Regions from separate parts of the Rhodoferax sp. RT4P68 genome, predicted to be linked through region 1. Evidence: predicted binding sites of a transcription regulator. Region 1 holds the regulator's gene; the other holds the start of a gene.
What was found. The regulator NrdR, encoded in region 1, represses ribonucleotide reductase genes. The targets are predictions, from matches to a motif close to CACNANATNTNGTG.
Positions count from the first base shown of each region.

Region 2: the regulator NrdR is predicted to act here: its motif matches at 5,044-5,057, upstream of AC099J_RS08625 (ribonucleoside-diphosphate reductase subunit alpha).

Region 1 is NZ_JBWMBB010000013.1:122,677-129,181, forward strand. Features, by position in the region: gene AC099J_RS24475 (lytic transglycosylase domain-containing protein) at 1-685, shown strand, start outside; ZMP/ZTP riboswitch at 715-862, shown strand; gene glyA (serine hydroxymethyltransferase) at 897-2,141, shown strand; gene nrdR (transcriptional regulator NrdR) at 2,164-2,613, shown strand; gene AC099J_RS24490 (GspH/FimT family pseudopilin) at 2,747-3,313, shown strand; gene pilV (type IV pilus modification protein PilV) at 3,307-3,816, shown strand; gene AC099J_RS24500 (PilW family protein) at 3,858-4,565, shown strand; gene AC099J_RS24505 (hypothetical protein) at 4,568-5,314, shown strand; gene AC099J_RS24510 (pilus assembly protein) at 5,311-6,505, shown strand, end outside.
Region 2 is NZ_JBWMBB010000003.1:455,904-462,408, reverse strand. Features, by position in the region: gene AC099J_RS08650 (cytochrome C assembly family protein) at 1-743, shown strand, start outside; gene AC099J_RS08645 (PP0621 family protein) at 740-964, shown strand; gene AC099J_RS08640 (sensor histidine kinase) at 964-2,715, shown strand; gene AC099J_RS08635 (sigma-54-dependent transcriptional regulator) at 2,718-4,202, shown strand; gene ampD (1,6-anhydro-N-acetylmuramyl-L-alanine amidase AmpD) at 4,189-4,812, shown strand; gene AC099J_RS08625 (ribonucleoside-diphosphate reductase subunit alpha) at 5,153-6,505, shown strand, end outside.

The sequences.
Region 1 (6,505 bases):
GCCAGAGCTGCGCCAGTCGGCCGAACTGGAACTGATGGGCTGGCTGAAGCAGCGTAACACCGTCGTGGCCGAACCAGTCTGGGAGCCGGTGGAACTCGGTGCGGTCGACCGCGCGACGGCCGCCAATCCAGCCAATCTGCCCAAGCAGCAAGCTGCTGTGGCGTTCTGGTTGAGCAAGAAGTACCGCGTCGCGCCGGAGCCGCTGAGCGCTCTGGTCTCCGAAGCGTACGAAGTGGGTCGCGCCACCAAGCTCGACCCCACCCTGATCCTTGCGATCATGGCGATCGAGTCAGGCTTCAATCCGTTCGCCCAGAGCACGGTGGGTGCTCAGGGCCTGATGCAGGTCATGACGCGCGTGCACACGGAGAAGTACGAGAACTTCGGTGGCACCATGGCCGCGTTCGACCCTGTCACGAACCTGCGCGTAGGGGTGAAGATCTTGCAGGAATGCATTGCGCGAGCTGGCTCCGTGCACGGCGGCTTGCAGCACTACGTTGGCGCTGGCAACAGCGATGCCGGCAACAGTTACGCGATGAAGGTGATGGCCGAGCATGCCCGGCTGTTCCGCGTCGCCACGGGCCAAGCGCTGCCGGCGCCAGCGCCGACTGCCATTCCCGTCCTTGCGCCAGTCGAGGCCGTGCCCTCGACTGCCGAGGACACCCTTGTGTCCTTGTCCACGTACTGAAGAGCCCCGCGCGGCGCTGGGCTACACTAGCGCCTGTACGCAACTGGCGATAGGCGGCGGTCTCTCGCAGACCGCGCTGACGTGGACCCGCCGGACACTCTGCTCCTCGACAACCACTGGGAAGCGTACCGCAGGATTTCTGATCCTCGCGTTCAGCCGTTCGCCTGGGCAGCCCTTGTTCTCCTACAAGGTCACACCGCTGAGGACTGCCATGTACGACCGCAATATCCTGATCGAACAAGTCGACCCCGAACTGTTCGCCGCTATCCAGGCCGAAAACGCGCGCCAGGAACACCATATCGAGCTCATCGCGAGCGAAAACTACGCCTCGCCTGCGGTCATGGCCGCACAGGGGTCGCAGCTGACCAACAAGTACGCCGAAGGCTACCCGGGCCGTCGCTACTACGGCGGTTGCGAACACGTGGATGTGGCCGAGCAATTGGCCATCGACCGCGTGAAGCAGTTGTTCGGCGCAGACGCCGCGAATGTCCAGGCACATTGCGGCGCATCGGCGAACGAGGCTGTATTCCTGGCGTTTTTGAAACCCGGCGACACCATCATGGGGATGAGCTTGGCCGAGGGCGGACACCTGACCCACGGCATGGCCTTGAACATGAGCGGCAAATGGTTCAACGTCGTCAGCTACGGTCTGAATGCGCAGGAAGAGATCGACTACGACGCCATGGAGCGCCGCGCCCATGAGACCCGACCCAAGCTGCTCATCGCCGGTGCGTCCGCCTACAGTCTGCAGATCGATTTCGCGCGCTTTGCCAAGGTGGCCAAGGACGTCGGGGCGATCTTCATGGTCGACATCGCCCACTACGCTGGTCTGGTGGCTGCGGGCGTTTACCCCAATCCGGTGCCGCACGCCGACGTCGTCACATCCACCACGCACAAGAGCCTGCGCGGCCCGCGTGGCGGCATCATCTTGATGAAGTCGCAGCACGAAAAGGCGATCAACAGCGCCATCTTCCCCGGCTTGCAGGGCGGGCCGCTGATGCACGTGATCGCCGCCAAGGCCGTTGCCTTCAAAGAAGCCATGGCGCCAGCATTCAAAGTCTACCAACAGCAGGTGGTCGCCAACGCCCGTGTCGTCGCCGAGACGCTGACCGAGCGCGGCCTGCGCATCGTCAGTGGGCGCACCGAAAGCCACGTCATGCTGGTCGACCTGCGCGCCAAGGGCATCACCGGCAAAGAAGCCGAAGCCGTTTTGGGATCGGCCCACATGACGATCAACAAGAACGCGATTCCCAACGACCCGGAAAAGCCGATGGTCACCAGCGGGATTCGCATCGGAACCCCCGCCATGACCACCCGTGGTTTCGGCCTGGACGAGGCACGTGCGACGGCCCATCTGATTGCCGACGTACTGGACAACCCCCGCGACGAGGGCAATCTGGCCAGCGCCCGAGCCAAAGTCGCTGAGCTGACCGCTCGCTTCCCGGTCTACCGCTGAGCGCCACGCGCCGAACCGAGCGATGAAGTGCCCGTTCTGCAGCCATGCGGAGACGCAGGTCGTCGAGACACGCGTCGCCGAGGACGGCGCCTTCATCCGCCGCCGCCGCCAATGTGGCGGCTGCGACAAGCGCTTCACTACGTACGAGCGGCCGGACGTCAGCTTCCCCACCGTCGTCAAGAAGGACGGGCGGCGCACTGATTTCACGGCGTCTAAGCTGCGGTCGTCGTTTTCGCTGGCGCTGCGCAAACGCCCGGTCAGCACCGAGCAGATGGACCAGGCCATCGATCGTGTTGAAGAAAAGCTGCTGAACCTGGGTGTCCGGGAGGTTCCGTCCAGCCGCATCGGCGAGCTTGTGATGCGCGAACTAAAAAAGCTCGACAAGGTTGCCTACGTGCGCTTCGCCAGTGTCTACCGCAGCTTTGCGGACATTGACGAATTCAAGACGCTCGTAGACGAAGTCAAAAAATAGCACGCAATTTCTCGCTTCGATTTCGCTCGCTCCATTGTGCATACATAACATCTAATTTGTGACCTTTGCACTAACTTGTAACTAAGTGCATCAATACACTGTCTCCAGTTGATCAACGCCACTGGAGGCACACGTGAACCAAACTCGGGCTCTGCCCAGCTCGCCACGCATCGGGGGGTTCACATTGCTGGAGGCCCTGCTGAGCCTGGCCATCCTGGCGGTGCTGGCCTCGCTTGCCGCCCCGCATTTCCAGGCCACGCTGAGCAAGCAACGCGTCGGCGCCGTGCGCACCGAGTTGGTCTCCGCTATTCAGTGGGCGCGCTGGGAAGCCCTGCGGCGCAACACCAGGGTCTCGCTACTGCGACGTACCGACTGCAGCGCACACCTCTCCTCAGCCGACCAATGGGACTGCGGCTGGACCATCGTGGCGGGTGAAGACATCACGCGCAACAGCGTCGCCACACCCGACAACATCCTGCAAAGCTTCTCCGTGCCTGCGGGCGTCCGCATCCTGCACCAAGGCGGCGGCCCCGCGTTCCAGGTCGCGCGGTCCGGCTACCCGCTGTTGGTCGCCAACAAATTTGTCATCGGCAATCCCGCCCCTGGCACGACCGGTGTCGCCTCCGGGCGCCACGTTTCAACCCTGTGCATGAACCGCACAGGCCGCATCCGCACCATTGAAGGACAAATCACATGCTGAACAGCCACCATGGCCAGGCTGGCCATTCTCTGATCGAGGCGCTCGTCGCCATGCTGGTGTTGGGACTGGGGGTCGCAGGCCTGGCCTGGGCCCAGGCGCGTCTCGTGGTGGATGGCCGCGATGCCAACGGTCGGTCGAACGCGATCCTTTTGGCGGCGGACCTGTCGGACCGCATGGCGTTCAATTCCGCGACAGCAGCGGGCGGCGGGTACGCACTGCGCTGGCATGAGACGCCTGCAGCGCGCGATTGCCACACTGCAGCGTGCAACGGCACCCAACGGGCGCAGTTCGACTTGGCAGATTGGCGCGGCGCACTCGCCCGGTCTTTGCCCGCAGGTAACGCCGCAGTGTTTCGCTCGTCTTCCGATCCACGGCAAATCGGAATCGCGATCGCTTGGGGGCACGATCCAATGGCGTCGACCGCGCCGCTGACAGCTGCCGCCAACGAAGAAGGCACGTGCCCATCCCGGCAGCAGTGCCATGTGGTCTACGTGCAACCCTGAAGATGCAGCAGCCTACAGCACGCCACGCCCAGCAGGGCGCCATGTTGGTCGAACTGATGACCGGCTTGGTGGTCGGCCTGCTGGTGACCATCACGGCCCTGGCGATGCTGGCGTTCTTGCAAGTGAACGCCAGCATCCAACGCGATGCTTTCCTCCTGCAGCAGCGCAGCGACCTTGCACTGCATGCCATCGGATCCCAGCTGCGCCAGGCGGGCGCCATCGAACTGCAGCCCGCCGCACAGGGCGACACCATCCGCTTCAGCAACGCCTACAGCAGCGCGGCCATCAGTGGCGACGATGGCACCACCGACAGCTTGCGGATCAGCTACCAATACGCTGCAGGCGCTCGCGATTGCCTTGGCAATGAGCCGGATCCGGAGGAGACCGGCTCCAGCGTCAACAGTCGGTTCAGCGTTCTGGCCGGGCAGCTGCGCTGTCTGGGTAGCGACACTCAGGCAGGCAACCAGGTCATTGCGGACCGGGTGGAGGACTTCCAGGTGCGCTACGGCATCCGCACGGCTTCGGCACTCGGCGCGCAGTTTCGCGACGAAGACGCGCGCACCATCGGCTCGCGCTGGAGCGATGTGGGCGTTGTACGTGTCTGCCTGCAACTCGCTGGTGACCTGCGTCGACGCAGTTTCTCTGGTCCCGCACAGCGAGACTGCCAGGGCCGCGTGCTGCCGCCAGACGGGCGCTTGCGCCGCGTCGTGCATGCCAGCTTCAGCCTGCGCAACGCCGCGCCGATCTGACCATGCGCGCCCTTCGCTCCACGCCCCGACGCTCGCGCGGGCTGGTATTGATCACAGTGCTCGTGGTGCTGGCGATGTGCGTTCTGATCGTCGCCGCCAGTGCGCGCTCCGGCCTGCTGCACGAGATGCTGACCGGCCACCAGAGCGACCAGCAACGCGCCCGCGCTGCAGCCGAGGCTCTTGTGCGGGATGCGCAGATCGACATCCTCGGCGTCCACCCCAATGGTCGGCCGTGTCGGCAAGCGGTCGCCACCGGCCAACCGCAGCAAGGGTTCATCGGGTGCCGAGAACGCGGCAGCGCTGCCGTACCGCTGGCGCCCTATTTCCCGCAAGACACGGACGAGTTCGAGGAAGTACGTGCATTGCTTCAGGTCGGCGCCGCCATTCCCTGCCGGGACGGCATCTGCTTTCCGTCCAGCCTTGCCGCGCTGGCCCACATCGAAGATGCTCTCGAAAGCATGAAGCCCACAGCCGCCGTATATGGGCAGTTCACACGCTCTGACGAGCCCGATGCCGGAAGCACCGGCAACCCGTTGCTCTCACGCAACGCGCCCCGAGGCTGGTACTGGGTCGAGGCGTTCCGCCACGAAGCGGACGCGCTGCCCACCCTGCGCCATGCGCATCTGGTGCCCGACCCCACCCGCCCGTTTGTCTACCGCATTACCGCCGTTGCAGAGGGTCTGAAACCGGGCACTCGAAGTGTGATCAAGACGCTATTTGTTCCCTACCCTAGCGCGCAGCTGCGATGAGAACTGCACGCGCCGCCAGCCTCATCACCGCGCTGCTGCTCTCGCAGACGGCTCTGGCGCAACTGCATACCGTCGCCATCGCGGCGGAAACATCCAGCCTGGCAGGCAACCCGCGCATCTATACAGGCAGCCGCGATGCGCTGACTGGCCAGGGCGACATCGTTGCCGCACGGGTCGCAGACAGCGCCGGCACGGCCCCCGCCTGGAGTGCTGCCAGCATGCTAGACGCGCAACCCATCGCCACCCGGCTACTGCTGACCGCAGATGCGACGGGTGCGGCTTTCGCGCTGGACTGGAGCCTGCTGCCCGACGTCCAACGCGTCCTGTTGGCCGGCCACGGGCTGGACGAATCCGCACTCGCCTACCTGCGCGGCGACCGGCGCGACGAGGGCACGGCATCAGGCTTGCGGCCACGCGCATCACGCTTGGGAGAAGTGGTCAACGGCAACTTCTGGCTGGTGCGCGCACCTGCGGGCACCAGCCCGTCGAGCAACACGCTCTACGTTGGAACCGGCGACGGCATGTTGCACGGCTTCGACACGGCAACCGGTGCAGAAACCCTCGCCTACGTGCCACGTGGCCTTCTGCCACGGCTGGCCGACAGGATGCGCGGCAGCGATCCGCAGCCCCACGCCGTCGACGGCCCGCTCTTCGCGTCCCAGGTGCCAATTGGCGCCAACCACGCCCGTAGAACCGTGCTGGTCGGCGCCCTAGGCGCAGGCGGCAAGGGCTACTTCGTGCTCGATGCCAGCGAGCCCGCAACGGCCAGCGCTGCGGCCGGTAGTGGTTTCGTCGTCGTCGATGCGACGGCATCCACCGACCCGGACATCGGCCACATCTACACACCACCCGTCGTGGACGCCGCCCAAGCGCACCGCTCCCGCCAGATCGTGCGGTTGAACGACCGGCGCTGGGCCATCGTCATGGGCAACGGGTATTTCAGCGCACACGGTCGCCCCGTTCTGCTGGTGCAGTACCTCGACGGTGCACGCGAACTGACCAAGGTGTCGCCCTGCAGCGACGGCCAGCCGTGCGCCTACGAGGGCGGCAACGGGCTGTCAGCGCCACAGTTGATCGACGTCAACGGTGACGGCATGGTCGACCTGGCCTACGCCGGCGACTTGCACGGCCAGGTGTGGAAGTTCGACTTGAGCGCCAACCCCGCCGGTGGCGGCACCTGGCGCGTCGGCT
Region 2 (6,505 bases), on a different contig from region 1:
CTGCGGCTGCGGCCTCGCGGCTCAACGTGCCAGCCAGCCGCGCCGCGCTGCTGGCCGCCTGGCTGCTGCACGGCACGGTGCTCTGCTGGAGCCTGCTGTTCGCGGCCACGCCGCGTTTCGGCTTCGCGCCGGCGCTGTCGGTGACGGCCTGGCTGGTGCTGACGGTCTACGCCGTTGAAAGCCACGTCTTCCCGCAACTGCGCGCACGCTGGGCGCTGGCCGGGTTCGGCGCCGCCGCCGTGCTGCTGGCACTGGTGTTTCCCGGCACGCCGCTGCACGACCGCGCCTCGCCCTGGCTGCCGCTGCACTTTGCGCTGGGCATCGCGTCCTACGGGTTGTTCGCGGCGGCCGTGGTCCACGCCTGGATGATGCAGCGCGCCGAGCGTGCCATGCGCCATGTGCAGGCCTCGTTCACCGGCGTGCCGCTGCTTACGCTGGAGCGGCTGACGTTTCGCTTCGTGCAGGCCGGCTTCGTGCTGTTGACGGCCACGCTGGCGGCCGGCTGGCTGTTCGGCGAATCGTTGTACGGCGTGGCCGCCGGCGCCTGGACCTGGAACCACAAGACCGTGTTCTCGCTGCTGTCCTGGCTGACGTTCGCAGTGCTGCTGCTGGGCCGGGCCCGTTTCGGCTGGCGCGGCCGCACCGCCGTGCGTGTGCTGTACACCGGCTCCGGGTTGCTGCTGCTGGCCTATGTGGGCTCGCGCTTCGTGATGGAAGTGCTGCTCGCCCGGGTGCCCGCATGAAGTTCCTGATCGTGCTGCTGGTGGTGGCGTTCGGCGTGTGGCTGTGGCGGTCGCGCCGGCCGCCGCCCAAGGCCGGCCCGCCACGCGGCAAGCCAGTGGCCAAGGCCGAGATGGTCCGCTGCGCCGCCTGCGGCCTGCACCTGCCGCTGGCCGACGCCGAGCGCAGCGCGAAGGGCGTGTACTGCAGCGTGGAACACCGGCGCCAGATCGAAGGCCCCTGATGCCCGCGCGCGAGGCCTTGAAGGACGCGCGCTTCGTGCCCGACCCGCCGGTGGTGGCCGATGCATCGCAGGGCGCCGCGGCGCAGGTCGGCGATCTGGCGATGGCGCGCGCCTGGCTGGGCTTCATGACGGCGCGGGTCATGATCTCGCTGGCCATCTTGCTGCTGCAGGCCACGCTGTACGCGCTCAGCGACAGCGTGCCGCAGTGGGTGCTGGGAGTGTGCGGCGCCTACTTCGCCAGCACCCTGGCCGTGCGTCTGCTGGCGCGCCCGCGCCTGCCGCGCCACGCGTTGGACCCGACCTGGCTCACCACGGTGGGCATGGACGTGCTGGTCATCGCGCTGCTGCACGTCTCGCAGGCCGGCGCCATCAACTACACGCCGCTGCTGGGCGTGCCGCTGCTGCTGACGGCGGTGCTGGGCACGCGCGCGATGGCCATCGGCACGGCCCTGTTCATCACGCTGCTGCTGGTGGCCGAGACCTGGTGGGGCGCCGCGCGCGGCGTGGGCGAAGTCACCACGCGCTACCTGCAGACGGTTTTGACCGGCCTGGGCTATCTGCTGGTGGCCTTTCTGGCCAACCAGCTGGCAGCCCGGCTGGTGCGCGAGGAACAGCTGGCGCTGACCAGCCAACAGGCAGCCCGGCTGCAGACGCAGGTCAACGAACTGGTCATCGAAACGCTGGCCGATGGCGTGCTGGTGGTCGATGCGGCGGGCCGCACGCGCGCGGCCAACCCGGCGGCGCGGCTGCTGCTGGGCGTGGGCGGCACGCAGGACCGCGCGGCGCTGGCGCTGGACGCCCGGTCCGGCTGGGCGCCGCTGATCGACATGGCGCGGCGCACCTTCGACAGCGAGAGCACGCAGAGTGCCGACATCGTGCTGCGCAACCCCGGCAAGGGCGCGCGCCGCGTGCGGGTGCGCACGCGCATGACCGAGACGCATGGGCTGCGCCACGAAAGCCTGTGCGTGATGTTCCTGCACGACCTGCGCGAAGTGGAGGCGCGGCTGCGCACCGAGAAGATGGCCGCCATGGGCCGCATGTCGGCCGCCGTGGCGCACGAGATCCGCAACCCGCTGGCCGCGATTTCGCAGGCCAACGCGCTGCTCGACGAAGACCTGCAGGACCCGGCCCACAAGCAGCTCACGCGCATGGTGCGGCAGAACGCGCAGCGTCTGTCCAAGATCGTCGACGAGGTGCTGGACGTGGCGCGCATCCCCGCGGCCGGGCGCACCTCGCCGCCCAGCCTGTTGCTGGACGCAGGCGTGCGCGCCATCTGCGACGACTGGACACGGCACGCGCCGCAGCAGCGAAAGCTGCACCTGGACCTGGGCACGCAGGGCCTGCCAGTGGACTTCGACACCGACCACCTGCGCCGCGTGCTGGTCAACCTGCTGGACAACGCGCTGCGCTACGTCAGCGCAGCGCCGGCCGCGCTGCAGGTGTCGACGCGGCTGTCGCCCGAGCGCCAATCCAGCCTGCAGGTATGGAGCGACGGCCCGCCGCTGGACCACTCGGTCGAGCAGCACCTGTTCGAGCCCTTCTTCTCGTCGGAAAGCCGCTCCAGCGGGCTGGGGTTGTACATTTGCCGCGAACTGTGCGAGCGCCACCGCGCCACCATTGGCTACCAGCGCGCTGCGCGTCGGGTGGCTGGCCAGACGGTGCAGGGCAATGAATTCTTCGTGCAGTTCCGCCCGCCCAAGCCGATCGCCGGGGCAGGCACTACGCGCCCGTCGCACCTGCACACCCTATGACCATGGCGCACCCGCCGTCCGAAGATTCCGCGCCACTGCGGCCGCCGCGCGCGGGCGCCTACATCCTGGTGGTGGACGACGAGCCGGACCTGTGCACGCTGTATGAGCTGACGCTGCTGCGCGAGGGCTACCGCGTAGAGGCCGCCGGCACGCTGGCGCAGGCGCAGGCACTGCTGCAGGAGCACCGCTTTGACGCTGTCATCAGCGACATGCGGCTGCCCGATGGCCTGGGCCTGGCGCTGTTGCACGGGCTGCGGGCGCAGCAACGGCCCGAGCGCTTCGTCGTCATGACGGCCTATGGCTCGGCCGAGAGCGCGGTCGAGGCGCTGAAGGCCGGCGCCTTCGACTACCTCACCAAGCCGGTGGACCTGAAGCAGTTCCGCGCGGTGGTGGCCTCGGCCGTGCAGGAACTGGCCCAGCCGGCGCTGCGCGCACCCTCCCGCCCGGGCGCCATGGCAAGGCCCTCCACAGGCGAACGCGCCACCAGCGCCCAGCCGATGCTGGACCGCCTGGTCGGCGAATCCGAACCCATGCGCCAGGTCAAGCAGCGCATCCAGAAGGTGGCGCGCAGCATGGCACCGGTGCTGGTGCGCGGCGAATCAGGCACCGGCAAGGAACTGGTGGCCCAGGCGCTGCACGCCTGCAGCCACCGCGCCAGCGGGCCGCTGGTGGCGGTGAACTGCGGCGCCATTCCGGAGAACCTGCTGGAGGCCGAGTTCTTCGGCGCGCGCAAGGGCTCCTACACCGGCGCGCTGGCGGACCGGCCGGGCTACTTCCAGGCAGCGCGCGGCGGCACGCTGTTTCTGGACGAGATCGGCGACCTGCCGCTGGCCATGCAGTCCAAGCTGCTGCGTGCGATCCAGGAACGCAGCGTGCGGCCGCTGGGCTCGACGCAGGAGGACACGGTGGACGTGCGCATCGTCAGTGCGACGCACCGCGACCTGACCGCCGACGTGAAGTCTGGCCGCTTCCGCCAGGACCTGTACTACCGGCTCAACGTGATCGAGATCCAGGTGCCGCCCCTGCGTGAACGCCGCGACGACCTGCCGGCGCTGTGCCAGGCCCTGCTGGCGCGCATCGCCCACGAGTCCGGCATGCCGGTGCCGCCACCCTCCGCCGCGCTGCTGCTCGAGCTGCAGCAGCACCCGCTGGCCGGCAACGTGCGTGAGCTGGAGAACCTGCTGCACCGCGCCGTGGCCATGAGCGAGGGCGATGAGCTGGACAGCGGCTTCGCAGCCTCCGACAGCATGCCGTTGGGCTACAGCGATGCAGCGGCTGCGCCTGCACCGGGCGAGACGCCGAGCGACCTTCAGGGCTACCTGGACCAGCAGGAGCGCGCCATCCTGATCCGCGTGCTGCACGAAACCGGCTTCAACCGCACGGCCACGGCGGCGCGGCTGGGCCTGTCGCTGCGCCAGATCCGCTACCGCATCGCACGCCTCAACATCGCCACGCCGCAGGACAACGAGCCCCATGACGACACCTGAGAGCGCCCCCGCGCCACCTAGCACGCGCGCGATCTGGAAAGGCGGCTGGTACCGGTACGCGCGGCGCCAACGCTCGCCCAACTGCGGGCCACGGCCGGCGGGCGCGGCGATCGACCTGATCGTGCTGCACTCCATCAGCCTGCCGCCGGGCGTCTACGGTGGCGAGGACGTGCAGGCGCTGTTCATGAACCAGCTCGACTGGGACGCCCACCCCTACTTCCAGCAGATCCGCAGCCTGCAGGTGTCGGCGCATTTCTACATCCGCCGCCACGGCGAGCTGTGGCAGTTCGTGGACTGCGACGAGCGCGCCTGGCATGCCGGGCGCTCGCACTGGCGCGGGCGCGACGAGTGCAACGACGACTCCATCGGCATCGAGCTCGAAGGCATCGAGGGCGGGCCGTTCGAGCCGGCGCAGTACGACACGCTCGTCGGCTTGTGCACCGCCATCGCACAGCGCTACCCGATCAACCACATGGCCGGCCACGAGCACGTCGCGCCGGGCCGCAAACAAGACCCGGGGCCGGGCTTCGACTGGTCGGCATTGCGCGGCGGCCTGGCTTGGCCGGCCCGGTGTTTTCCCGATGTGGTGACGCGCACACAGCGCGATTGAAACAGCGCGTCACATGGCCAGCGCGCAGGCCGGCGACGCGAACCCAGCAGGCATGCCGCCTGGCGGACGGAATGGCCCCGCAACGCGCGTGCGCAGGGGCTTGTGCCGGCCACACACCGATGCCCAAAGGCCCGGCGCCGGGCCGCACTTGCAGCCCACCCCGCGGCCCTCATCTGCAGAGGGGAAAAGCACCCGGATACACTACCGGTAGTGGCTTGAATTAGCTCCACACCCTAGATATAGTGTGCGCCACCGATCCCCCTGGCAGCCCTCCACCCATGTTGCGGTGGTGCCGCAGCCGCCGGATTCCTCCCCCTTTTCGTTGCCATCAAAGGAAGCCATGCAAAGCGCAGCTCACCTCCCATCCACTTCGCATGCCACGCCCACACAGGGCCAACCGACCGGCCGCGGCACGGTTGCCGACACCCTGCCTGCCAGCATGCTGGCGCACTACCAGATCATCCGCCGCAACGGCGCCGTCGTACCGTTCGAGCCGACCAAGATCGCCGTGGCGATGATGAAGGCCTTCCTGGCCGTGCACGGCACGCAGGGCGCGGCCTCGGCCAGCGTGCGCGAGCAGGTCGACAGCCTGACCCAGGCCGTGACACGCGCCCTGGTGCGCTCGCGCCCGGGTGGCGGCACCTTCCACATCGAAGACGTGCAGGACCAGGTCGAGCTCGGCCTCATGCGCGGCGGGCACCACGAGATCGCCCGCGCTTATGTGCTGTACCGCGAACGCCGCACCCAGGAACGCCAGCGCCAGGGCGAGCAGGCGCAGCCCGTGGCCCCCACCATCCACGTGCTGGACGGCGGCGAGCGCATTGCGCTCGACCTGGGCCAGCTGCAGCAGCTGATTGCCGACGCCTGCGCCGGCCTGGGCGCCGATGTGAAGCCCGACCCGATCGTGGCCGAGACCATGCGCAACCTGTACGACGGCGTGCCGATCGAAGAGGTCTACAAGGCCGCCATCCTGGCCGCCCGCACCCTGATCGAGAAGGACCCGGACTACACCTACGCCACGGCGCGCCTGTTGCTGCACACCATCGTCAAGGAAGTGCTGGACGTGGAATCCACGCAAGCCGAGATGGCCCAGCGCTATGCAGACTACTTCCCGCTCTACATCAAGAAGGGTGTGGACAACGAGCTGCTGGACGAGAAGCTGCTGCAGTTCGACCTGAAGCGTCTGGGCGCGGCCCTGAAGGCCGAGCGCGACCTGAAGTTCGACTACCTGGGCCTACAGACGCTGTACGACCGCTACTTTCTGCACGTGCGCAAGACCCGCATCGAGCTGCCGCAGGCCTTCTTCATGCGTGTGGCCATGGGCCTGTCGCTGAACGAGATCGACCGCGAGGCGCGCGCCATCGAGTTCTACGAGGTCCTGTCCTCGTTCGACTTCATGTCCAGCACGCCCACGCTGTTCAACGCCGGCACGCTGCGCTCGCAGCTCTCGTCGTGCTACCTGACGACCGTGCCTGACGATCTGGACGGCATCTACGAGTCGATCAAGGAAAACGCCCTGCTGTCCAAGTTCGCAGGCGGCCTGGGCAACGACTGGACGCGCGTGCGCGCCCTGGGCAGCCACATCAAGGGCACGAACGGCGAATCGCAGGGCGTGGTGCCGTTCCTGAAGGTCGTCAACGACACGGCAGTCGCCGTGAACCAGGGCGGCAAGCGCAAGGGCGCGGTCTGCACG